DNA from 2 places in the Epilithonimonas pallida genome. Region 1 is predicted to be linked to the other one. Evidence: riboswitches for the same ligand, from Rfam matches in the RefSeq annotation. Region 1 holds a riboswitch; the other holds the start of a gene.
What was found. Region 1 has a riboswitch for S-adenosylmethionine ahead of QOL71_RS16690 (TonB-dependent receptor plug domain-containing protein). Riboswitches for the same ligand answer to the same signal wherever they lie in the genome.
Positions count from the first base shown of each region.

Region 2: it holds a riboswitch for S-adenosylmethionine, as region 1 does, so the genes downstream of both, QOL71_RS05880 (alpha/beta fold hydrolase) here and QOL71_RS16690 (TonB-dependent receptor plug domain-containing protein) in region 1, are expected to answer to the same signal.

Region 1 is NZ_FXUO01000011.1:15,906-19,332, forward strand. Features, by position in the region: gene QOL71_RS16675 (carbon-nitrogen hydrolase family protein) at 1-213, opposite strand, end outside; gene QOL71_RS16680 (SIR2 family NAD-dependent protein deacylase) at 353-1,045, opposite strand; gene QOL71_RS16685 (DUF72 domain-containing protein) at 1,047-1,781, opposite strand; SAM riboswitch class I at 1,931-2,033, shown strand; gene QOL71_RS16690 (TonB-dependent receptor plug domain-containing protein) at 2,149-3,427, shown strand, end outside.
Region 2 is NZ_FXUO01000002.1:589,395-592,821, reverse strand. Features, by position in the region: gene QOL71_RS05885 (ACT domain-containing protein) at 1-1,275, opposite strand, end outside; gene QOL71_RS05880 (alpha/beta fold hydrolase) at 1,275-2,222, opposite strand; SAM riboswitch class I at 2,275-2,379, opposite strand; gene QOL71_RS05875 (glucose 1-dehydrogenase) at 2,553-3,359, shown strand.

The DNA.
Region 1 (3,427 bases):
GAACAGTTCGTATTGAACAATGATTGATAATGCCGCTGCGGCTAATTTTCCGTCCACTAAAATACAGATCTGACCTTCTGCGAAAATTGAAGTCAGCTTCTGGATGTTACGCTTGCTCCAGACATTGTCATCAATCTCCGGATAGGCTTTCTGCATTGCTTCTGTCAATTCGTCGTAATCGTCAATGCTTAATTTTCTGATTTCTATCTGCATTACCTATATTTTTTTATTGATTAACCACAAAAGTTACAAAAGAAGAATTTTAAATTATTAAGTTAATTAAAATAAACTTTTAGTAAGTTATTTTTCTTTAAGGATTTATCTTATCAAAAGAATTGTGTCTTTTGTAGTTTTATGTATATTTTTTGATTAATATTTCTTTCAGTTGTTTCATGCCTTCCGTTGCAGAGGATTTAATATAATTCTCATTTTTTGTAAAAGAGTTGGGGTTTTCAAGATTGGGATCGATGACAAAAATCTCGCAATGCCGCGGCGCATATCTAATAACCGAAGCGGCCGGGTAAACTTGCATAGATGTTCCTATAACCAAAAATAAATCCGCTTCTGAAGCGATTTTAATTGCATTGTCCATTTCCGGAACCATTTCTCCAAACCAGACGATATGTGGACGAAGTTGCGAGCCATCGGAATGTAAATTACCAATAATTATGTCTTCTTCCCAATCCAGGATTTCATTTTCATCCGAAGAAGATCTTGCTTTTCTGAGTTCACCATGAAGATGTATGATCTTTGTAGAGCCGCCGCGTTCGTGCAAGTCATCTACATTTTGTGTGATGATATGAACGTCAAAATGGTTTTCCAGTTCGGCTAAAATTTTGTGTGCTTCGTTGGGTTCTACTTCTTTCAATTGTCTTCGCCTGGCATTATAAAAATCCAGTACCAACTTAGGATTTCTTGCAAAGCCTTCGGGTGATGCAACATCTTCGATGCGATAATTTTCCCAAAGTCCGTTGTAATCTCTGAAGGTTTTAATCCCACTTTCGGCAGAAATTCCCGCTCCTGATAACACCACTAATTTTTTCAACTTATTCAAGAATTTTCTTTAAATATAATGAATTTTCTATTGCAGAAGTTCCCCAGGTGTTATTAAAATAGATGTAAAACTCTTGATTGGTATTACTGATTTCTTGTGCGAGATTATCAAGAAATTCTTCCGAATAAGGCGATTTGTATAGTGTCGGTTTTCCATGCAGACGATAATATCCGATTTTGGAATTTGTAATAATCACATCTTCAGGGATTTTTCCGGGAAAACTAACGCCGCAAAAAATCCATTGATATTTCTTGAATAAATTGAAAATTTCATCATTCCACCAGGATTGATGTCTGAACTCAACTGCAACTAGAAACTCGCCAGGTAAAGTTTTATTGAGCCAGTTGATGTTGTTTTCTGTGCAATGAAAAGATGATGGAAATTGAATCAGAAATCCGGCTAATTTGTGTCCCATATTTTCATCAATCAGTTTACAAAAATCTGAACATTCATCTTTTTTACTTTCCGAATAACCGAAATGGGAAATAGCTTTGGGGATTTTAATAAAGAATTTAAAATCATCTGGCGTTTCATCATTCCATTTTTTAAGTGTTTTTGCTGTTGGCTTTCTGTAAAATGTACTGTTGATTTCTACCGTATTATATGTTTTGGAATATAATTTCAGAAAATCTTTATTCTGAGAATCTTCAGGGTATAGTGAGCCTTTCCAATCTGTATTATAGAATCCGGAGCAACCAATATGATATTTCTGTTTAGAACTTTTCATGAAAATTTAAAAATAATTTTTGTGCCAAATAGCAGTTTATCAATACTTTTTTGAGTCATAAAAATCGAATATGATATTTATCATACCAAAATAGTATGATATAATGATTTTAGTTAATACTTTTGCCTCGTGATAATGAATTGCTGTCATACTTATTAAGAAAGACCGAGGGAACTGGCCCATTGAAGTCTTGACAACCTGCCGATTTGGTAAGGTGTTACATTCAGCCTTTGAAAAAAGGAAAGATAAGTTGAAAATGTTAATTACGGTTGTGATGCCGTCTCAATATAACTTCTTTCAGACTTGTCTGGGAGAAGTTTTCTTTTTTATATAAAACGTAAAATTTAAAGATATGATTCAAAAAACTATGAACAGATCCGGAAGAAAAGCTGTGTTGTCTACTGCAGTTGTTTTCTTTTCAGGAATTTATTTAACTCAGGCTCAGGAAACAAAGCCTGTGAAAGATTCTACTTCTGATAAACAAATTGAAGAAGTGGTTTTAGTTGGTTCCAGAAGCGGTGGACGTTCCAAAGCGGACAGCCCGGTTCCTGTGGATGTTTTCAACCTGAAAGATATTCAACAATCTTTGCCTCAAACTAATATTAATCAGATCCTTAATACGATTGCACCATCATTTACATCAACCATACAAACCAATGCAGACGGTTCTGACCATCTTGATCCTGCTCAGTTAAGAGGTTTGGGTCCAGACCAGACTCTGGTTTTGGTGAATGGAAAAAGAAGACACACCTCAGCACTTGTCAATGTGAACGGGACGCCGGGAAGAGGAACAGTGGGAACGGATCTTAATGCCATTCCGGCTTTTGCTTTGAGCAGAATTGAAGTTTTGAGAGATGGCGCTTCGGCTCAGTATGGTTCTGATGCCATTGCCGGAGTTATGAACCTGCAATTGAAAAGAGATACAGGAAAACTGACAGGCCAACTGAATTATGGAGGTTATCTCACGCCTGCAGCCAATGACCACACGGGAAATTATGATGGACAGCAATTTCAATTAGATTTGAATTATGGAAACAAAATTGGAAAAAGAGGAGGTTTTTATAATATTACGTGGTCTTCGCAGTTTCGTGATCCGACCAGAAGAGCCGGAACAGAAAGCGCTCCAATATATAATGCTTATAATGCCATCGAAAAAAGAGCTGCGGAAAATGGCGTGAATCTTTCTTCTTATTTCAATAACATCAATAATCTGAAAGGAACGGCTGGTGAACAGGATTTCGTCAATCTGATCCATCAATATGCGCAAGGTATTAGTTATTTTAATTCGATTTCTCCAAATCTTCAGTCTAACATCCAGTCTGCAAATAGCATAACGGCTTTGCAAAATGTTCTTAAAACATCAGCATTTACGACAGATCAGTTAAACTATTTAACAGATCAGGAGTTGGCATACAGAGGTCAAACCAGAAAAGATTTTAACCAACAGGTTGGGCAATCGAAACTGAACAATCATCAGCTGTTTGCAAATATAGAAGTACCGTTAAATGACGATTGGAAAGTCTACACTTTCGGTGGTTATTCCATTAGAGATGGTGCGTCAGGTGGATTTTACAGGAGACCGACACAGGCAAGAACGTTTACCGGATTGTATATCGATGGTTATTTGCCGGAGATTCATACCAAGA
Region 2 (3,427 bases), on a different contig from region 1:
TTCTTTGATGCTTTGATATTCATCGTTTAATTCTTCCAATCTTGAAAGGAATTCTTCTTTGGAAACTGACAGCAGAGTTTCCGGAACAAGATTCTGAATATTGATGTCATCAAATTCATTAATCAAATCCAGCTCTCTTGCCAGAATCAACAATTTTCTTGCGACATCATTTCCAGATAAATCTTCGCGTGGGTCCGGTTCGGTAAAACCTTTTTCCAGAGCTTCGTTGATAATGGTTGAGAATTTATCGTTACGAAGCGAAAAATTATTGAAAACATAACTTAATGTTCCGGAAAAAACACCTTTGATTCTCGTGATATTTTCTCCTGAAAGATGCAATAATTTAATTGTATCAATTAGAGGTAAACCAGCACCAACATTGGTTTCATAGAGGTATTTCTTTTTATTTTTTTCTAATAATTTCCTGAAATTTCGATATTCTGAGATGGGTAGTGTGTTATAGATTTTGTTGGAACCCACGACATCAAATCCATTCTCCACAAAAACCGGATAACTTTTCACAAAATCCTTACTCGCTGTATTATCTACCATCACCAAATTTTCCAAATGATGTTCATTTACAAAATCTACCAAAGACTGGACACTGGATTCTGTTTGAGAATATTTAATTTTCTGTCTCCAATCGCTTCCGAAACCTGCTTTGTTGAAAGCTACTTTCCTGGAATTGGCAATTGCAACGATTTTCAAATCCACTCTTTTACGATTCAGAATATCATAAGCTGAATCCAGAATCTGCTCAACCAAAGTTCCGCCAACATTACCGTGACCAATTAACGCAAGATGAACGGTTTTCGGTTTTCCGTAGATTTCGGTTTCGATGATATTTTTTGTGATTTCGGTCTGATTTCCGGTTACTACAATGTTGACTCTTCCGGCAGAAGCGATTTGACTCAACAACAAAGGGAAAATTTTATTTCTCTGAAGCTCTGATAAAATCTTGTTATAATTATCCGAAACAAATCCGATCACACTAAGATTTTCAATACTATAAATATTGCTAACGTGACCTTCGGCTTTTTCTTTTTCAAATTCTTTTTTCAAAACATCCACTGCATCCTGCGCATCATCTTCATCGACCAAGACAGAAATTCCGTTTTCAATCGCTTGCTGGGAAATTACACCAACGCTGATTCCGCCTCCATTCAAAGCATTAAAAATACGTGAATCCACGCCGATTTGTCCAAGGAAATCTTTTCCTTCGAAATTCACTAAAGCTTTGTTTCTATAAATATTAATTGCGTTCTTGTCTGTCATCAGTTCAAAAAAATAGGTTTTAAAATTGTGTTCAGTTGTTGGTATTCCATCAGGAAAGCGTCGTGTCCGTGAATAGATTTTATTTCGTGATACTGAACATTTCTGTTTTTATTTAGTAAAAAATCGTAAGTATTCTTAATTTCAAAAGCGGGATAAAAAAGGTCCGAATCTACTGCTACTAAATGGATCTCTGCATTGATATTTTCCAATTCATTTTGCTTTCCATTAATGTTCATCAGAAGATGATTAACGAGTTTGTAAGCCTTTAAACTAAACCTTTCGTTTAATCGTTTTCCGTGAAAATTGAGCCAGTCGTGAGATTTCAGAATTTTCTTTTCGGAATCGATTTCCCGGTTGAATCTTGAGTTAAGTGATTCCGGTGTTCTGTAGCATAACATGGCGTGAACTCTGGCTTTTTCAAGAGGCTTATCTTCTGATTCTAACAAGAATTTCTGAACCAGACATTGAGAATGCAACCAATCCGACGTTTTGAAATCTGTCGCAACCGGGATGAATTTTTCGACTAAATTATTGTCTAAAGCCAGCATTTCCCAACCGATTGAGCCTCCAATTGAGCCTCCAACCAAAGCGAATAAGTTTTTGACTTTAAGTTTTTGCAATCCTTGCAGAAAAACCGATGCAATATCCTGAACTGTGAAATCTTCATAATTATCAATGAAAAATCCGTCAAAACCATTGCCTGGAATATTGAAACAAATTACTGTGAATCGGTTTGTATCAATTAATTTTCCTTCTCCAACCAAAGATTTCCACCAACCATTTTCGCCGGCAACATCAGAGTTTCCTGTCAAAGCGTGATTGATCAAAACAACGGGAGCCGAATACAGTTCTTTTCCGAAAAGCTGATAGCTTAACGGGATATCGAGAACTTTTCCGTTCTGAGTTTCGAAGTGTTGAATGTTGATATGTTGTAGCTTTTTTTCCAATTTTGTCTTGTAAAAAATTGAAAATGCTACAGGAAATGTAGAATAAATGTCTAGGTTATCTTTTCTGCCATTGCAGATAGAATTTAGCACCTTCTTCGTTCCCGAAGGGTTGCCAAGGTTTCACAGAGTCTAATCTCTCCACCTTTCTCGATAACATTTTCAATATGTGAATGAACAAATCTGGGCGCAAAGATAGATAAGAAATTGTTATTTTTCCAAATAAACTGAAAAAAGTCAGTATAAATTTTTTATTAACAATCCAATTTAAGAAATTTATAACAGCAATTGTGTACAATATTTGCTTAACCAACTTCACCAAAAAAATAAACAATGAACATTAATCTTAATAAACAAGTTGCTATTGTTACAGGTTCCAGCAGCGGAATAGGAAAAGGAATCGCTATCAGTCTGGCAAAATCCGGGGCCATTGTTATCGTGAATCATTCATCGGAACATTCTCGTCCGGAAGCTGAAGATACCCTGAAAACCATTGAGGAAAACGGTGGCGAAGGATTGATTATTCAATGTGATGTGAGTAAGGAAGACCAAGTTTTGGCGATGTTTCAAACGACTATTAATCAATACGGAACCGTTGATATTCTCATTAATAATGCCGGTTTACAGCAAGACGCAGCCTTTGTTGATATGACTCTGGAACAATGGCAAAAAGTGATTGATGTAAATCTTACAGGACAATTTCTTTGTTCGCGGGAAGCGATTAAAGAATTCTTAAAACGCGGAATGACCGATAAATCCAAAGCATTGGGAAAAATCATCAACATCAGCAGTGTTCACGAAACAATCCCTTGGGCCGGACACGCTAATTATGCTTCCAGCAAAGGAGCGCTTAGAATGCTGATGCAAACGCTGGCACAGGAATATGGGAAACAAAAAATCCGTGTGAATAATATTTGTCCCGGTGCTATCCAAACACCAATCAACAAATCGGCTTGGGATAATGAAAAATCTCTTGATGCACTAATGACGCTGATTCCGTATGACAGAATCGGGCAACCGGAAGATATTGGGAATTTAGCCGTATTTTTGGCAAGTGATTATTCGGATTATATTACCGGTGCGAGTATCTATGTGGATGGCGGAATGACAACGCTGGAAAGTTTTGCGGATAACGGATAATTAATTGTTAATGATGAATATAAATTATTAATGGTTTTTAATTCGTTGAAAGAAGTGAGAATCTTCAA